Rhodopseudomonas sp. BAL398: one gene and its partner. Each later gene encodes a partner of the first gene's protein in a complex. Links are inferred from orthologs where the notes say so. Each region holds a gene or a part of one and is shown on either strand. Other genes may lie near its edges. The genes, in order: uvrA and mfd.

Evidence for each region.
Region 2: the proteins of uvrA (region 1) and mfd are in contact, whole or in part, in a crystal structure (PDB 4DFC), measured with the Escherichia coli proteins. The link is inferred for Rhodopseudomonas sp. BAL398 from one-to-one orthologs.

Annotation. Positions count from the first base shown.
Region 1 is NZ_CP133111.1:1,193,327-1,202,259, forward strand. The notes cover bases 2,951-6,537. They hold uvrA (excinuclease ABC subunit UvrA), read left to right. Parts: upstream 2,951-3,256; coding sequence 3,257-6,337; downstream 6,338-6,537. Other genes in these bases: RBJ75_RS05620 (outer membrane protein), read left to right, coding at 2,951-2,987; RBJ75_RS05630 (ATP-binding protein), read right to left, coding at 6,341-6,537. In the rest of the region: RBJ75_RS05610 (4-hydroxybenzoate 3-monooxygenase), read left to right, coding at 48-1,223; RBJ75_RS05615 (SDR family oxidoreductase), read left to right, coding at 1,314-2,027; more of RBJ75_RS05620, read left to right, coding at 2,226-2,950; more of RBJ75_RS05630, read right to left, coding at 6,538-8,263; RBJ75_RS05635 (ABC-three component system middle component 5), read right to left, coding at 8,250-8,771; RBJ75_RS05640 (ABC-three component system protein), read right to left, coding at 8,768-8,933. UniProt on the Escherichia coli protein: The UvrABC repair system catalyzes the recognition and processing of DNA lesions. UvrA is an ATPase and a DNA-binding protein. A damage recognition complex composed of 2 UvrA and 2 UvrB subunits scans DNA for abnormalities.
Region 2 is NZ_CP133111.1:1,053,129-1,062,590, reverse strand. What follows is about bases 3,538-7,653. They hold mfd (transcription-repair coupling factor), read right to left. Parts: upstream 7,257-7,653; coding sequence 3,738-7,256; downstream 3,538-3,737. Other genes in these bases: RBJ75_RS04950 (succinate dehydrogenase assembly factor 2), read right to left, coding at 7,253-7,540; RBJ75_RS04960 (YheT family hydrolase), read left to right, coding at 3,538-3,719. Outside these bases: RBJ75_RS04970 (AMP-binding protein), read left to right, coding at 1-1,151; RBJ75_RS04965 (hypothetical protein), read left to right, coding at 1,208-2,437; more of RBJ75_RS04960, read left to right, coding at 2,733-3,537; ATP-dependent DNA helicase RecG, read left to right, coding at 7,714-9,462. UniProt on the Escherichia coli protein: Couples transcription and DNA repair by recognizing RNA polymerase (RNAP) stalled at DNA lesions. Mediates ATP-dependent release of RNAP and its truncated transcript from the DNA, and recruitment of nucleotide excision repair machinery to the damaged site.

The DNA of each region.
Region 1 (8,933 bases):
CATTAGCTTATATTTTCTGTTCACATCACGGACAAGGAGCAGCGGCCATGGCCAGCACGGAAGAAACGAGCGTCGTCATCATCGGAGGAGGAACCGCGGGTCTGGCGCTGGCGACCTTCCTTGGCAACGAAGGCGTGGCGTGCGTCGTGCTGGAGCGGCGCGACCGTGCCACGATCCAGGCGCGCCAGCGGGCCGGCGCCGTAGATGCGAGCAGCGTCAGGATGTTCGAGCGGCGCGGCCTCGCCGACAAGCTTCTGGCAGGCCCCGTCACGCAGACGATCGACTATCGGGTCAACGGCGTCGGGCGCGTCTTCACCGTGACGAGCGACGACGGCAGCGAGGGGCGCTTCTGCACGCAACAGATGCTCGTCGCCAACCTCATGCGCGAGCTCATCGACAATATGGGCGGGGACGTTCGGTTCGCAGTAAGCGACGTGCGGATCAGCAATGAGGAGGGTGAACGTCCCCGCGTCCAATACGATCGCGCCGGAGAGACACATAGCCTGACCTGCGACTTCATCGCCGGCTGCGACGCCGATCACGGGGTCAGCCGCGCCTCGATCCCCGCCGACGTATTGACGACAGTCAGCCACGAATTCGGTTACGCATGGCTGGCGTCGCTGGTCGAGGCCCCGGCCGCCGGCCCTGCGATCATGGGAACGAGCGACAGGGGCTTCGTCTCCCAGATCCCGCGCGGGCCCGAGCGTAGCCGCTACTATCTGCAATGCCCGGTGAGCGATGGGCCCGAAGACTGGCCTGATGAGCGGATCTGGGACGAAATCCGCCTGCGGCTGAATGACGACACCATCAAGACCGCTCCGGTGCTGACGAAGGAGGTCGTGCCGCTACGCTCGGTGATTCATTACCCGATGCAGTATCGCAACCTCTTCCTGGCCGGCGATGCCGCGCATCTCGTCCCTCCCACCGGCGGCAAGGGCATGAACATGGCCCTGTACGACGTGGACGTGCTCGCAGATGCCCTGACCAACGCTGTGAAGGGCGCAAACACCTCCGGGATCGAATGCTACTCGGACACGGTCATGCCGCGCGTCTGGCGGTATCAGGAATTCAGCGCCTGGCTCACCGACACCATGCATGATGGCGGCGATCCCGCGCAGCACGGGGCGTTCCGGCAGATGACGGCTCGCGCTCGACTGGACGAGCTGTTCACCTCACCCGCCGCCGCTCGCCTCCACAGCGATTACCTGCGCGGGCTCGCGTGATCCGGCGGTCGCCAACCTCCTCATACGAATGAGCGCCGGCCAGGCTGGCTCCGGATTGGCCTCATCGCCCATCGGCAGAAGGATAGCGAAATGAGCGAAACCCGAACCAGCGTCATCTTCGGCGGCAGCCTCGGGATCGGCGAGGCCACCGCAGCACTTCTCGCCAAGCAGGGCGACGCGGTGACGATCGTCGGCCGCGATGCCGGCCGCCTCGCCGCCGCGGCAGAGCGGATCGGTGGGGTCAAGACTGCCGTCGCGGACGCGCGCGATCGCGATGCCGTCTCGCGGGTGTTTGAAGCCACTGGGTCGGTTGATACGGTGGTTGTCTGCGTCGGTGGAAGCAAAGGCATCGGCCGCTTCCTCGACATCGACCTGCATGACGTGATGGCGGCGTTCGAGGAGAAGGCGTTCGCCCAGCTCCTAGTGACGCAGGTCGCCGCCAATCATATGAAGCCGAAAGGCTCCATCACCCTCGTCACGGCCGGCTCGGCACGTTCCGTCACGCCGGGTGCCGTTGGTCCCGCCACGGTCAACGGTGCCCTGGAAAGCGCGATCCCGACGCTTGCGGCCGAGTTGGCGCCGATTCGCGTCAACGCGGTCAGTCCCGGCCTGATCGACACTCCTCTGTGGGATTTTATGCCGGACGATGCACGCCAGGCGTTTTTCGATGATGTCGGGTCCAGGCTGCCGGTGGGCCGAGTCGGACGGCCGCAGGAGGTGGCCGACGTGATCGCGCTGGTTGCAAGGAACGCCTTCGTTTCCGGTGCGACCTATGTTGTGGACGGCGGAACCGGGGCTGGATGATCCTCCGTGGCAATGTTGGGTCGTACCTGACAGGCCTCGTGACGGCTGTCTGGGGCGATAGTTTTCGCCCGGCCTGCCCCGCAACGCCCCCGCAGCGCAGTTGGTCAGTGTGGCCTGGGCGCTACAGCGCCGGCCGCGATTTAGGCTAATGTGTGACACGTTCAATCGCGACCCGGGGAGATCACGGTGCGGCAGGCAATCAAATCATTGGTGTTGGGACTGGCCGCGGCATCCGCGCTGGGACTGGCCTCGCCCTCATTCGCCGCCGATCTCGCCGCGCGTCCCTACACCAAAGCGCCGCCGATGCTGGCTGCGGTCTACGACTGGAGCGGCTTCTATATCGGCGCCAATGGCGGCTGGGCCTCGAGCCGGAGCTGCTGGGATTATGTCGGCAGCCCCACCGCGCGCGTCGCGGCGGTTTCCGAAGGTTGTCACGATGCCGACGGCGGCACCGCAGGCGGCCAGATCGGCTATAATTGGCAGACCGGCTCCTGGGTGTTCGGTGTCGATGCCCAGGGCAACTGGGCCGACCTGAAAGGCTCCAACGATCCGGCGGCGCCGCTGCCTGGCACCACCAATCGCTCCAAGGTCGATTCCTTCGGCATGTTCACCGGCCGCATCGGCTATGCCTGGAACAACGCCCTGCTCTATGTGCGAGGCGGCGCCGCGGTGGTGCACGACAAATATGATTTCGGCTTTACCGGAGCTGCTGCGCCGCTGAGCACCGGATCGGAAACCCGCTGGGGCGGCACCGTGGGCGCCGGCGTGGAATATGGCTTCACCCCGAACTGGTCGGCCGCGATCGACTATCAGCATGCCTTCATGGGCAGCCGCGACGTGACCTTCGGCGGGTTCTTCCTGGCGCCGACCGGTGTGGTCGAAAACGTCAAGCAGGACCTCGATGTCGTCACCGCCCGGATCAATTATCGCTGGGGCGGTCCGGCGGTCGCGCGCTACTGAGCGGCTTTGATCTGATTTGAGTGCAGCAGGCCGGCCTCGTGCCGGCTTTGTTGTGTGTGGGGGGCCGAGCGCGCTGGCTCGCGGCTGCCGCTCTGCCCTCGCTTGCGTTCCGCCCAGCCGTCTTGCCAAGAAATGGTTGATGGCTGCGACGCAGCACTGGCAATCGCCTCACGTTCTTCCTATGTTCCAGACTTGAGCCAATTGGCGTCAGCCCCGGTTATCCGGCGATGCGCCCGAATGCGGCGCGTCGTTCGCGTCTGGGAATTCTCATGGACGAAATCATCAAGGCGAAGCGGCAGGCCACTGCGTTGCGCGCGATCACCATCCGCGGCGCCCGCGAGCACAATCTCAAAAATGTCGATCTGGAGATCCCGCGCGACAAGCTCGTGGTGTTCACCGGCCTGTCCGGCTCCGGCAAATCCTCGCTGGCCTTCGACACCATCTATGCCGAGGGCCAGCGCCGCTACGTCGAATCGCTGTCGGCCTATGCCAGGCAATTCCTCGAAATGATGCAGAAGCCCGACGTCGACCAGATCGACGGGCTGTCGCCGGCGATCTCGATCGAACAGAAGACCACCTCGAAGAATCCGCGCTCCACGGTCGGTACCGTCACCGAGATCTACGATTACATGCGCCTCTTGTGGGCCCGCGTCGGCGTGCCCTATTCGCCCGCCACCGGCCTGCCGATCGAAAGCCAGACCGTATCCATGATGGTCGATCGGGTGCTGGCGCTGCCGGAGGGCACAAGGCTCTATCTGCTGGCGCCGGTGGTGCGCGGCCGCAAGGGCGAATACCGCAAGGAACTGGCGGAATGGCTGAAGAAGGGCTTCCAGCGGGTCAAGATCGACGGCGCCTTCCATGAGCTGGCCGAGGCGCCGGTGCTGGACAAGAAATTCCCCCACGACATCGACGTCGTGGTCGACCGCATCGTGGTCCGCCCCGATATCGGCCAGCGCCTGGCCGAAAGCTTCGAGACCGCGCTGAAACTCGCCGAGGGCCTCGCGGTGATCGAATATGCCGACGCGCCGGCGGCTCTTGCTTCACCTCCCCCTGGAGGGGGGAGGTCGACCGCGAAGCGGTCGGGAGGGGGTGAAGCCGCGAGTGCTGCGCACCCCACCCCGGCGCTGCGCGCCGACCCTCCCCCTCAAGGGGAGGGTAACAAGAAGAAGGTCGCCAAGATCCACGACAAGACCGGCGCCGAACGCATCCTGTTTTCGGAGAAATTCGCCTGCCCGGTGTCCGGCTTCACCATTCCGGAGATCGAGCCGCGACTTTTCTCCTTCAACAATCCCTATGGCGCCTGCCCGGCCTGTGGCGGGCTCGGCATCGAGCAGCATATCGACGCCGATCTGGTGATCCCCGACAAGGAGTTGACGCTGCGCAAGGGCGCGATCGCCCCCTGGGCGAAATCGTCGTCGCCCTATTACATCCAGACCCTGACGGCGCTGGCGAAATTCTACAAATTCACCCTCGACACCAAGTGGAAGGACCTGCCCAAGAAAACTCAGAACGCCCTGCTCCATGGCTCCGGCGATGACGAGATCAAATTCTCCTATCAGGACGGTGTGCGCTCTTACGACACCAAGAAGCCGTTCGAGGGCGTCGTCACCAATATCGATCGGCGCTTTCACGAGACCGAAAGCGAATGGGCGCGCGAGGAGCTCGGCAAATATTTCTCCGACGTGCCCTGCGAGGCCTGCCACGGCTTCCGGCTGAAGCCCGAGGCGCTCAGCGTCAAGATCGGCGGCAAGCATATCGGCGAGGTCTCCGAACTGTCGGTGCGCCGCGCCGGCGAATGGTTCGAGGCGGTGCCGAAGGCGCTGAACAAGCAGCAGAACGAAATCGCCGTCCGCATCCTCAAGGAGATCCGCGACCGGCTCTCCTTCCTGCTCGATGTCGGCCTCAACTATCTGACGCTGGCGCGCGCCGCCGGCACATTGAGCGGCGGCGAGAGCCAGCGGATTCGGCTGGCCTCGCAGATCGGCTCGGGCCTCACTGGCGTGCTCTATGTGCTGGACGAGCCCTCGATCGGCCTGCACCAGCGCGACAACGCCCGCCTGCTGGATACGCTGCGCCGGCTGCGCGACCTCGGCAATACGGTGATCGTGGTCGAGCATGACGAGGACGCGGTGCTGGCGGCGGACTATGTCGTCGATGTCGGCCCCGGCGCCGGCACCCATGGCGGCCATATCGTGGCGCAGGGCACGCCGCGCGAGGTGATGGCCAATCCGAAATCGCTGACCGGAAAATATCTCACCGGCGAATTGTTCGTGCCGGTGCCGGATCGGCGGCCGCCGAACCATCGCCGCACCATCAAGGTGATCAACGCCCGCGGCAACAATCTGAAAAACGTCTCGGCCGAAATCCCGCTCGGCCTGTTCACCTGCATCACCGGCGTCTCGGGCGGCGGCAAGTCGACGCTCTTGATCGACACGCTGTACAAGGCGATCGCGCGCAAACTCAACAATGCCAGCGAGGGCGCCGCCCCGCACGACCGCATCGAAGGCCTGGAGCATATCGACAAGATCATCGATATCGATCAGTCCCCGATCGGCCGCACCCCGCGCTCCAACCCCGCGACCTACACCGGCGCCTTCACGCCGATCCGCGAATGGTTCGCCGGCCTGCCGGAATCGAAAGCGCGCGGCTACGAGCCCGGCCGCTTCTCCTTCAACGTCAAGGGCGGCCGCTGCGAGGCCTGCCAGGGCGACGGCGTCATCAAGATCGAGATGCACTTCCTGCCCGACGTCTACGTCACCTGCGACACTTGCAAGGGCAAGCGCTACAACCGCGAAACGCTCGAGGTGCTGTTCAAGGGCAAGTCGATCGCCGACGTGCTCGACATGACGGTGGAAGAAGCCGCCGAATTCTTCAAGGCGGTGCCGCGCGTGCGCGAGACCTTCAAGACTCTGCACCGCGTTGGCCTCGACTACATCCATGTCGGCCAGCAGGCCACGACGCTGTCCGGCGGCGAAGCCCAGCGCGTCAAGCTGGCGAAAGAACTCAGCAAGCGCGCCACCGGCCGCACCCTCTACATCCTCGACGAGCCGACCACCGGCCTGCACTTCCACGACGTCGCCAAGCTCCTGGAAGTGCTGCACGAGCTGGTGGCGCAGGGCAATTCCGTGGTGGTGATCGAGCACAATCTCGAAGTCATCAAGACCGCCGACTGGGTGATCGACCTCGGCCCCGAAGGCGGCGACGGCGGCGGCGAAATCGTCGCCTGGGGCCCCCCGGAGGATATCGTCAAGGCGCCGCGGAGCTACACGGGCAAGTTTCTGGCGCCGGTGCTGGCGAAGGCGGCGGGCGCGGCGAAGAAGAAGCGGAAGGCGGATGCGGCGGCGGAGTGATGCTCACGTCGCAATATTTAATGTGGGATCATCGCGTGTTGAAAATTTACCAACGGTGAATTGCTCGTGGTCCAGATCGGGAGAAATCATTGCCGTCGCGTAGATGATTTGGTGTTCGACCTTGGCACTCTCGGAGATGCGTAATATCTGATTTTGGAAATTGTGACTTCGCTCAGGCTCCATTCCCTTATCCTCTATCGTGTCGATCATTACGAAGCGTGGATGGCGGAATAGAGGGTCTTTGGTCGCTGCAGAAAAGAAGCCGAGGAAGAAGCTACTCTTCAGGACAACGCGCGAGCTGGCAGAAAAATAGGAATGCCCATCTACGCTTATCTTATTGGATGCAAAATCGAACTGAATAGATTGCGCTGCTTCGAACGTATCCTGACGGCGCAGATCATTGTGAAGTAGCTCACGTATTTCATCAGCAATGATCGTATAGGCCTGACTTTTTCGCTTTTCTTGCGATGCCTTTAGGCGATCTGTGTCTGTTTTAAGTCGGTTGATCGTGTCGTTTAACTCGTCCTTCCTGCTGGATAGTTGGTCAATCAGGCCAATGATTTCGGCCTTCTGATTCAGGTCTTCTAGCTGTCGATCTAGGTAACCCGTCTGTCGGTGGAGACTGCGTAGAGCTTCTCGCGCTTCGCTGGATGGAAGTCGTTGCAAAGTAACGAGCCGATCTGACGCGGCCTTCCATTCGCGCTCAAGCATAAGAAGTTTGCGATTCAGATCCCCTGTTCGACTTTCTCGATTCTGTTGCAGTAGCCTCGACTGCTTTAGCTGGAGGGCCACGTCATTGATCATTGCGACGATACGCGCTTTCAACCGTTCGGTGTCAAACGGTGATTTGCAGAGATGGCATATATGTCGATCCAATCTTTCGTCGGCCTCGATCGTTGCGTAGCATGCCGGACATGTTTCGAACTTCACGTCTCCCAGATGCGATGCAACGGATGAGGAGTCGTTTAACGCAGTAAGCTTGTTTTCGAGGGCAGATATAAAGGCGCTCGAATCTGCGATCGATAAATTGAGTGCGTCGCGCTCTTGGCGGACTGTGCCAAGCGCAATCTGTAAGCGCTGCACATCGTCATAAACAGCCTGCTGATTCCTTAGGGTTAACTCGTCTTGGGCTGATTGGGTGAAAAGAGCTTCCTCGGCGGCGTCAATTTTCGCCTGAATGGCGACTGCATCTTGTTCCAGTGATCGCCGCTGCTCAGCTATCCAGTCCAGTGTTAGGCTGTGACCCGTCTTCCCTAAAACAGAGAAAAGACTCTTCAGTTCGCCGCTTTTCGCGTCAAATTCGCGCGTCAACTCTCGAATCTTAACCTCGTTATCGTAGATGGCCGCCTCGTAAGCCCCGCAGAGCAGTCGGCCAATCGCGTCCCGGAGTTGTGGTGGATCGAAGCGGCTTTCAAATCGAAAGAGATCCTCCACGGGGCTCAGTTGATCTGCATATAACAACCTCAGGATTTGATGGATCGTCAAATTGCCAGAAACGTCTGCGGCGACCTCTGGGATCCCTAAGAGGCGAAATAAGGCCTGAGAGAAACTTTCAAAGTTGGCAGAGCGCCGATATGGATAGCGCAGCCAATCGGCATGAGGAGCAAACTTCGCGCTCTCATAGTCGCCACCGAAAATCTCCATCGGTTGACCGGCTTGGCTAGAAATGTCGCGACTTAGAGTGGCCGGATTGCCGTTGATGCGGACTTCAACGACTACACGTGAACACAGCAAGGCCGTCTCGCTCCAAGCTGCCAAGTCGCCGCCAAGGCCGTAAAATATGAAGTTGAGAATTGTGGATTTTCCAGACGAATTCTCACCGCGTATGACGTTCACGCCCTGGTGAAACGTCTCATCGTAGGCGATGAACGAGTTACGCTCGACTACGAGGCGCGTAACCAAAAGCGTGGGCTCATACCGGATCATAGCGATACTCCAGAAGCCCAGTTCGATCTTTCAGACCATCCTTTCCTAAGAGCGTGTAGGTCGATCCCAGCACGGACAGAAAGTTGATGAGATTGGAATCAGCTTGATTGACATCGCTAATTCGTTCGGCGATCCGTAATGGCGGCTCCTTGACCATCGTCATCACTTCGCCCATCGACCAACGTTCGCGAGCTATGAAGTTTTGATCCGCCAATGTGTCCAAGGCCGCAATTTGCATGGGCTCCATACGCGAAAATAGGATGCGGTCCTCTGGTTGTTCACCATAGGGCTTTGAGGCGGCATATGCCTTGGAGAGAGATTTATACTTTCGGTCCTGAGGTTTGAGACGGATGCCTTCGATTCGGAAGGGAAAGAGGAGATAAAAATCCAGCATCCGAGCGAGGTCACGGGGAACGGGGCCAATGCACTCAAAGACATCGCGTAGCCGCAGAAATCGGAATATGGCGTGGAAGGGGTCGAGGGCTGGTTCAAAGGTCAGCTGAATCATTTGTGCCACCGGATAAAGCACTGTTCCGCGAGCCAATAGATCATGCCCATCGCCGTGCTATGATTGATGGTGAAAACTGCTCCTCCACACTCGCCCACGGTAGGAACTACGATGTGTTCTTTCACGATTTGATTAATCTGAATCCTGGTCAGCAACTCGATC
Region 2 (9,462 bases), 140 kb from region 1 along the record:
TCAACCACGCCGACCTGGCGATGAACGCCGCCGCCGAGGCGTTTTCGATTCGCCATGTCTGCGGCTTCGGCGACGATCTGCCCGAAGGCATGGCCTCGCTGGACGCCGCACTTTACAAGAGCGACGAGGCCGTCGCGCCGGCCACGCAGGACGGGCGGCGCGCCGCGATCATTTCGTTCGACGTTACCGCCGACGGCTTTCGCGCCATCCCGCGCACCCATCTCAATCTGATTGCCGGCGGGCTCGTGGTGTTTCTCGAAAGTGGGATGGCGCAGGGGGCAACGGTGATGTCGGCAGTGGCGCCGTCGTCCTTCGCCAGCCTCGCCTCCTCGCTGATGGTGTGGCTGCTGAGTGGCGGCACGCTGGCGCTGCATCACCCCTTCGATGACGACGTCGCCGAGCGACAGATCGTCGAATTCAATTGCGAGGCCCTGGTGGCGCCGGCGCCGCTGGCGCTGCGCCTGGCCGATACCGGGCTGCTGGCGCGCGCGCCGTCGCTGCGCACGGTGATCGGATTGTGGCGGGCGCCCGAACAGGTCGCCTCGAGCGCGACCTGGTCGGCCAATTCGGTGTCATTCACCGATATCTATCTGTTCGGCGAGGCCGGCCTGTTCGGCGCGCGGCGATCGCCCGATGGCGTGCCGGCCACGATCCAGCCCGGGCCGCACGGCGCGCCGCGCGACGTGATGGGCTCGTCGACCGCGGGCGAAATCCTGGTGACGCCGCACGGCACGCTGGGGCTGCGCGGCCCGATGATCGTGCTGGCGGCCTATCAGCCGCAGGGACCGTCCGGCGTGCCGAGCTCCGAGCCGCAAACCGACTATGTCGACACCGGCTACGCCGCCCGGCTCGACCGCAGCAGCGGCGCGGTCTGTATCACGGCGCCACCGCCGACGATCATGGCCGTGGGTGGCTATCGTTTCCTCGCCCAGGACCTGCAGGAATGGGCCAAACGCCTCGGCCAGGGGGCGCTGTTGACGGCGCTGCCGGACCGGTTGAGCGGCTACCGGCTCGCCGGGCGCGCCAATGACAACGCAAGGGCCCGCGAAGCGCTCTCGGAACTTGGGCTCAACCCCTTGATGGTGGAGGCGTTTCGCGATCCCCCCGGGCGCTCCGGCGAGGAGTCGGCAACGCCGTTGACGCGGCATTAACAGCGTCGATCTAAAGTCCAACGCTGGTGAAATGCAGCGTTGAGCGACTCTGACACATGACCACCCAAGCCCCCATTCTAGTCGTGACGGCCGGCGACCCCGCAGCGCTGATGATGGCGCTGTCCGAGGCCAAGCTGTTCCCGGTGATCGATTCAAGCTGGAGCGACGCCAGCAATGCGGTGCAGCGGCTACGACAGGCCGCGGTGATCGTCTGCGGCAGCGACGCCGAGCCGGGCTTTCCGGCACTGGCCCAGCAGATCGCCACGATGGTTCCCTATGTGCCGCTGATCGCGATCAATCCCGGCGATCATGCGACGGATCAGGCCATCCCCTTCGTCGCCACCGATGTGCTTTACGACCGGCTGGGCACCCGGCTGCGCGCGGCACTGCGGGTGCGGACGCTGCATGCGACGGTGCTGCGACGGCTCGACGCCGAATCGCTGCCGCAGCTGCCGCCGACCGACCCGATCGAAGACGCCACCGTGCTGCTGATCGGCCGCGGCGCCGCCTACCCGGCCTTGTCGGTGGCGCTGGGCGAGCGCCTCGGCGTGGTCGGTGCGCTCAGCGTCGAAGCCGCCGCCAAACATCTCAATAGCCGCGATCTCGACGGCATCATCCTCGGCGAAGGCTTCAGCCCGCGGGTGGTCGACGCCTTCCTCACCGTGCTGTCCGAAGACGCCCGGTTTCGCAATCTGCCGATCGTGGTCGCGGCCGCCGGCCCGACCCCGACCTATGATCTGCCGAACCTGGAATATGCACTCGGCGACCCGGCGCATACCGTGATGAGCGCGCTGCCGCTGATCCGGCTGCACGCTTTCGAGGCCCGTCTCAGCCGCGTCCTCAAATCGCTCGACGCCGGTGGATTGATCGATCCCTGCACCGGCCTGCTGACGCAAGACGCCTTCGATCGCGACTTTGCCACTGCGGTCTACCAGACCCAGGCAAGCGGCGGCGGCATGTCGGTGGCCCGGTTCAAGCTCAATCGGCCGGACCCGCGCGCCGCCTTCGACGCGGCGCGGATCGTCAGCCGGCTGATGCGGCGGATGGATTTCGGCGTGCTGCAGGACGACGGCTCGATCCTGGTGGCCTTCGCCGAGACCGGATTGCGCAGTGCCCAGACCATCGCGCGGCGCCTCTCGAGCGTGATGAAGCAGACCTCGCATGGCCCGCGGCCCGACCAGCGGATCGATGCCGAAGTGACGGTGGCGACACTGCTGCCGACCGATACCGCGCGATCAATCCTCACGCGGCTGACCGAGCAGGACGCCCGCCGCGCGGCGTCGTGAGAGTCTGACGGCCCCCAGAGAACCGGGCCATCATTCCGTCATTGCGAGCCGAGGCCGGCGCGCAGCGCCGTCCGACAGCGAAGCAATCCAGGAGCGCCACCCACAGACTGGATTGCTTCGTCGCAAGAGCTCCTCGCAATGACGACGTTGACGCCTTGGTACCATTGATACGTCTTTGAGAGGAATACTGAGGAAGCCGCTCGAGGATGAGCAGAGCTTATTCATGGTTCGACACGCGGCAAGCTACGCACACGCTATTGGGCCGGCGCGTGACGCGGGGAACAGATAGAGCCGCATGACCGCGCTTTGGGACTATCACGCGCCATATTGGTTGCCCGGCGGCAATCTGCAGACGATCTGGCCGGCGCTGCTGTCGCGGCCCTATGCGGCCGAGACCCCGGCCTATCGGCGCGAACGTTGGCGCGCGCCCGATAGTGACTTCATCGACGTCGACCATTTGATCGCGGCGCCCGGCGCGCCGTGGCTGGTGCTGTTCCATGGGCTCGAAGGCAGTTCGGCCAGCCACTACGCGGTGGCCTTCGCGCAGGCGGCGCGCGCCCGCGGCTGGAATTTCAGCGTACCGCATTTTCGCGGCTGCTCGGGCGAGCTCAATCTGGCGCCGCGCTCCTATCACTCCGGCGATTTCGAGGAGATCGGCTGGATGCTCGGCCGCCTGCGCGAGCGCGCCGGCGCGGCGGTGCTGGCCGCCGGCGTCTCGCTCGGCGGCAATGCGCTGCTGCGCTGGGCCGAGGAAGCAGGCTCAAGTGCCGCCTCGATGGTCAGCGCGGTGGCGGCAATCTCGGCGCCGCTTGATCTCGCCGCCGCCGGAGCCGAGATCGATCACGGCTTCAACTGGCTGGTCTATACCCAACGTTTTCTGCGCACCATGAAGCCGAACGCGCTGGCGAAATGGCAGCAGCATCCCAATCTGTTCGATCGCGATCGGCTGATCGCCGCCAATACGCTACGCGATTTCGACGATTGCTTCACCGCGCCGCTACACGGTTTTGCCGGCGTCGACGATTACTATCGCCGCGCCTCCGCCAGGCCGCACCTCGGTGCGATCCGCGTCCCGGCTCTGGTGCTCACCGCCCGCAACGACCCGTTCGTGCCTGCCGCCTCCCTGCCCGACGCGACCGATGTCGGCGCGCAGGTGACGCTATGGCAGCCGGCGCAAGGCGGCCATGTCGGCTTTCCCGGCGGCAGCTTTCCGGGCCACGTCCACGCGATGCCGCAGGCGGTGTGCGGGTGGCTGGCTGATGCGTATCATCGAGTTTGCTGACCGCATCCAAATCCCGGCTCACGCCGCCTTGCGGTCCTCCGCCAGATTGGCGAGTTGGCGCAGGATTTCGGTGGTGCCGATCAGGCGGTCTTCCGGCGTGTCCCAATCCTGCAGGAACACGACTTTCATGTCGGGCCGCACCTTGGCGGCCTGGCCGTGCTGGCGGATGAAATAGATCAGCCGATCGGGCTGCGCGAATTTGTTGTCGCGGAAGCTGATCACGGCGCCCTTCGGCCCGGCATCGACCTTCTCGACATTGGCGCGGCGGCAATAGGCCTTGATCGCGGCGATCTTGAACAGATAGCGCACCTCGTCCGGCAGCACGCCGAAGCGGTCGCGCAGCTCGGCGGCGAAATTCTCGATCTCGTCGTCGGTCTCCAGATCCGCGAGCCTGCGATACAGCGACAGCCGCACCGCCAGATCGGCGACGAAGTCTTCTGGGATCAGCACCGGCATGCCGATGGTGATCTGCGGCGACCAGCGATCGGCGACAGGTTCGACCACGCCGGCCTTGAGGTTGAGGATCGCCTCCTCCAGCATCGACTGGTACAGCTCGAAGCCGACTTCCTTGATGTGGCCGGACTGCTCCTCGCCCAAGAGATTGCCGGCGCCGCGAATATCGAGATCGTGCGAGGCGAGCTGGAAGCCGGCGCCGAGCGTCTCCAGCGATTGCAGCACCTTGAGCCGACGCTCGGCTTGCGCTGTGACCTTCTGCTGCGCCGGCAGCGTGAACAGCGCATAGGCGCGCAGCTTGGAGCGCCCGACGCGGCCGCGCAGCTGATACAATTGCGCCAGGCCGAACATGTCGGCGCGGTGCACGATCAGCGTGTTGGCGCTGGGAATATCGAGGCCGGACTCGACGATGGTGGTCGACAGCAGCACGTCGTATTTGCCGTCATAGAACGCCGTCATGATGTCCTCGATCACGGTCGGCGGCATCTGGCCGTGGGCGACCGCAACCTTCATCTCCGGCACATGCTTGTCGAGGAAATCCTTGACCCCGGCGAGATCCTCGATCCGCGGCACTACATAAAACGCCTGACCGCCGCGATAGCGTTCGCGCAGCAACGCCTCGCGGATCATCAGGGGATCGTGCGGCGCGATGAAGGTGCGCACCGCGAGGCGGTCGACCGGCGGCGAGGCGATGATCGACAATTCGCGCACCCCGCTCAGCGCCAGCTGCAGCGTGCGCGGAATCGGCGTGGCGCTCAGCGTCAGCACGTGAACCTGGGCGCGCAGCTGCTTCAGCCGTTCCTTATGGGTGACGCCGAAATGCTGCTCCTCGTCGACCACCAAGAGGCCGAGATCCTTGAACTTGATCGCCTTGCCGAGCAGCGCATGGGTGCCGATCACGATGTCGATCGAGCCGTCGGTCAGGCCCTTCTTGACCCTGGTCAGTTCCTTGGCCGGCACCAGCCGCGAGGCCTGGCCGATATTCACCGGGAAACCGCGAAATCGCTCGGTGAATGTGCGGGCATGCTGGCGCGCCAGCAGCGTGGTCGGCACCACGACGGCGACCTGCTTGCCGTCCATCGCCACCGCAAACGCAGCGCGCAGCGCCACCTCGGTCTTGCCGAAGCCGACGTCGCCGCAGATCAGCCGGTCCATCGGCAGTCCGCTTTCGAGATCCTTCAGCGACGCATTGATGGCGCTGAGTTGGTCCTCGGTCTCCTCATAGGGGAAGCGCGCGCAGAACTCGTCATACAGATGCGGCTCCACCGGCATTTTCGGCGCTTCGTGCAGATGGCGTTCGGCGGCGATCTTGATCAATTCGCCGGCGATCTCGCGAATCCGGTTCTTCAGCTTGGCCTTGCGGGCCTGCCAGCCGGAGCCGCCGAGCCGGTCGAGCTCGACATTGGCGCTGTCGGAGCCGTAGCGCGACAACAGCTCGATATTCTCGACCGGCAGAAACAGCTTGGTCTCGTTGGCGTAGCGCAGTTCGAGGCAATCATGCGGCGCGCCGCCGACCTCCAGCGTCTGCAGCCCGACAAAGCGGCCGATGCCGTGTTCGACATGGACCACGATATCGCCGGCGGCGAGACTGGTGACCTCGGAGATGAAATTGTCGAGCTTGCGCGACGCCTTGCGCGGCCGCACCAGCCGATCGCCGAGAATATCCTGCTCGGTGATGATCGCGACGGTGTCGGTCTCGAAGCCGAATTCCATGCCGACGACGGCCAGCATCGCCTCGTTGCGCGGCGTCGCCTGCACGCTGCGCCAGGAATTGACCGAGGTGAGGTTGAGCAGCTTGTGGTCCTTGAGCATGCTCGCCATGCGGTCGCGCGAGCCTTCGCTCCACAGCGCCACCACCACCTTCTTGCGCGCCGCCTGCAGCGCCTGGACATGCGCCACCAGCGCGGCGAATACATTGACCGCGGGGTCGGCGCGCTCGGGGGCAAAGTTGCGGCCGGCCCGCGCGCCGGCGTCGATCACGCCGGCTTGGTCCTCGGGCACCGCGAATGGCGTCAGCCGCGCCAGCGCGACATCCTCCAGGCGCTTGCGCCACTCGTCTTCGCCGAGATAGAGCCGGTCCGGTGGCAGCGGCTGATAGATCGCGCCGCCGCCGGGAAGCTCCATCGCCTCGCGGCGGGCGTCGTAGTAATCGGCGATCTGCGCGAAGCGCGCGGTGGCGGCATCCTCGCTTTGCGGCTCGATTGCCACCGGCGCGCCGTCGAGATAATCGAACAGTGTATCCATCCGCTCCTGGAACAGCGGCAGCCAATGCTCCATGCCGGGATGGCGGCGGCCTTCGCTGACCGCCTCGTAGAGCGGATCGTCGCGCCGCGGCGCGCCGAATTGGGCGACATAGCCCATCCGGAACCGCTTGATGGTTTCGGTGACCAGTTGAAACTCCGAGATCGGCACCAGATCGAGCGCGCGCATGTCCATCAGCGTGCGCTGGGTCTCGGCGTCGAAGGCGCGGATCGATTCCAGCGTATCGCCGAAGAAGTCGAACCGCACCGGCTGGTCGAGCCCGGCCGGAAACAGATCGAGGATGCCGCCGCGCACCGCGTATTCACCGGGCTCGCGCACCGTCGAGGAGCGGTTGTAGCCATTGTGCTCGAGCCAGGCCACGATCGAATCCATCGGCACCACATTGCCGGGCGCCACCGACAGCGCCTGCGCGGCGACGATCTCGCGCGCCGGGACGCGCTGCACGGCGGCGTTGACGGTGGTGAGCACGATCAGCGGCTTGGTGCTGCCGGCCAGCCGCGCCAGCCGCGCCAGCGTGGTCAGGCGCTGCGCCAGAATGCCGCCATGCGGCGACACCCGGTCATAGGGCTGGCAGTCCCAGGCCGGGAACTGCATCACCGCCAGATCGGGCGCGAAGAATTCCAGGCTGCGCGCCAGCTGCTGCATCCGCGGCCCGTCGCGGCAGATCACCGCCAGCGACACCGCCGGCGGTTTCGGCCGCGCCGCCACCGCGCGCGCCAGATCGGAGATAATCAGCCCCTCGGCGCTTTCGGCCACATTGGCGAAGGTCAGCGCGCGGCCGGGCGCCAGCAGCTCGGCGGGCGATCGCGACGGCGCTTTCATAGCGCTTCCGCGATCTTGAACGCTTTGATCCGTTCGAACATCTGCCCGCCCAGATCGGGGGAAAGCCGCGCGTCGCTGGCCACCGCGGCGTAGAGGTCGGCGTCGGGCAATTCGATCAGCTTTTCGAGATCGTCGAGCTCGGCGCTGGTGAGAATGCCGATCTGCGCATCGGCGAAGCGGCCGAGAATCAGGTCCATTTCGCGCATGCCGCGGTGCCAGCAGCGGAACAACAGCCGCTTGCGCCGGTCATCCAGGCCGCCGCTCGATCGTGTCGTTCCCGTCATGGTCAAACCCGCCCAATTCAATACTGCGCCAACGGCGAAAGCCCGGACGTGCCGGGCGGGGTTGATATAGCGGTCGCGCCCGCCGCTGTCAGCCTCCGATCGCGCATTGCAATCGCCCCAAAATGCATCCAAGCCTAGGCCCTCCCTGCAGCCCGATGGTTCGAGCCGGTTCGATGCGCCCCGTCCTTCTCAATCCCCTGTTCGCACCCGTCACCAGCCTGGCCGGAGTCGGCCCGAAGCAGGATAAATTGCTGCGCTATCTGCTCGGCCGCGATGACACGCCGCGGCTAGTCGACCTGCTGCTGCATCTGCCGGCCAGCGTGATCGACCGCCGCGACCGGCCCAAGATCCGCGACGCCGTGCCGGGCAGCATCGTCACCCTGGAGGTCACGGTCGACCGCCATCGCCCGGCGCCGGCCGGCCGCTCGCGCGCGCCGCATCTGGTCTATGCCAGCGACGAGACCGGCGACGTGGTGCTGACCTATTTCCGCGCCAAGCCGGGCTATGTCGAAAAGCTGCTGCCGGTCGGCGAGAAGCGCTACGTCTCCGGCACCGCGCAGATGTTCGACGGCACGCTGCAGATCGTGCACCCCGACCGCGTGGTCGACGAGGCCGGCTTCGCGCAATTGACCGGGATCGATCCGGTCTATCCGCTGACCGAGGGGCTGGCGATCGGCTCGCTGCGGCGGGCGATCGCGCTGGCGCTCGCCAAGCTGCCGGCGCTGCCGGAATGGATCAGCCCCGAAGTGTTGCGGCGCTGCTCGTTTCCGCCGCTGGCCGAGGCGCTTCAACGCGTCCATGTCCCGATTGAACTCACCGACATCCTCCCCGAAGGGCCGTTCTGGTCGCGGCTGGCCTTCGACGAATTGCTCGCCGGACAATTGGCGCTGGCGCTGGTCCGCGCGCAGCTACGCCGCCCCGCCGGCACCCGCAATGCCGGCGACGGCGCGTTGCGCCACCGCATCATCGACGCCCTGCCCTATGCGCTGACCAATTCGCAGCGCGACGCCGCCGCCGCGATCGCCGACGACCTGACCCGGCCGGTGCGGATGCTGCGGCTGCTGCAGGGCGATGTCGGCTCCGGCAAGACCGTGGTGGCGCTGCTGGCGGCCGCCGCCGTGGCCGAGGTCGGCAAGCAGACGGCGCTGATGGCGCCGACCGAAATCCTGGCGCGCCAGCACATCAAGACCATCGCGCCGTTGGCCGCCCATGCCGGCCTGCGCGTCGCAATCCTCACCGGCCGCGAGAAAGGCAAGGAGCGCCGCGACATTCTGGCCCGGCTCGCGGCCGGCGAGATTGATCTTCTGGTCGGCACCCATGCGGTGATCCAGGATGACGTCGTGTTCAACGCGCTGGCGCTGGCGGTGGTCGACGAGCAGCATCGCTTCGGCGTGCGCGAACGCCTGGCGCTGACCGCCAAGGGCGACGCGGTGGACGTACTGGTACTGAGCGCCACCCCGATCCCGCGCACGCTGGTGCTGACCTATTTCGGCGATATGGACATCTCCGAATTGCGCGAGAAGCCGGCCGGCCGCCAGCCGATCGAGACCCGGACGATGTCGAGCAGCCGGCTCAACGAGGTGATCGACGGCGTCGGCCGCGCGCTCGATGCCGGCAAGCTGGTGTACTGGATCGTGCCGCTGGTGGAGGAATCCGAAACCGTCGCGCATCTGACCGACGCCGAGCAACGCTTCGACAGCCTGAAAGAGCGGTTCGGCGACAGAGTCGGCATCGTTCACGGCAAGATGCGCGGCGCCGACAAGGATTCCGCGATGGCGCGGTTTGCCGCTGGCGAGACGCCGCTGCTGGTGGCGACCACCGTGGTCGAGGTCGGCGTCGACGTTCCGGCCGCCACCATCATGGTGATCGAGAACGCCGAGCGCTTTGGCCTTGCCCAATTGCATCAATTGCGCGGCCGCATC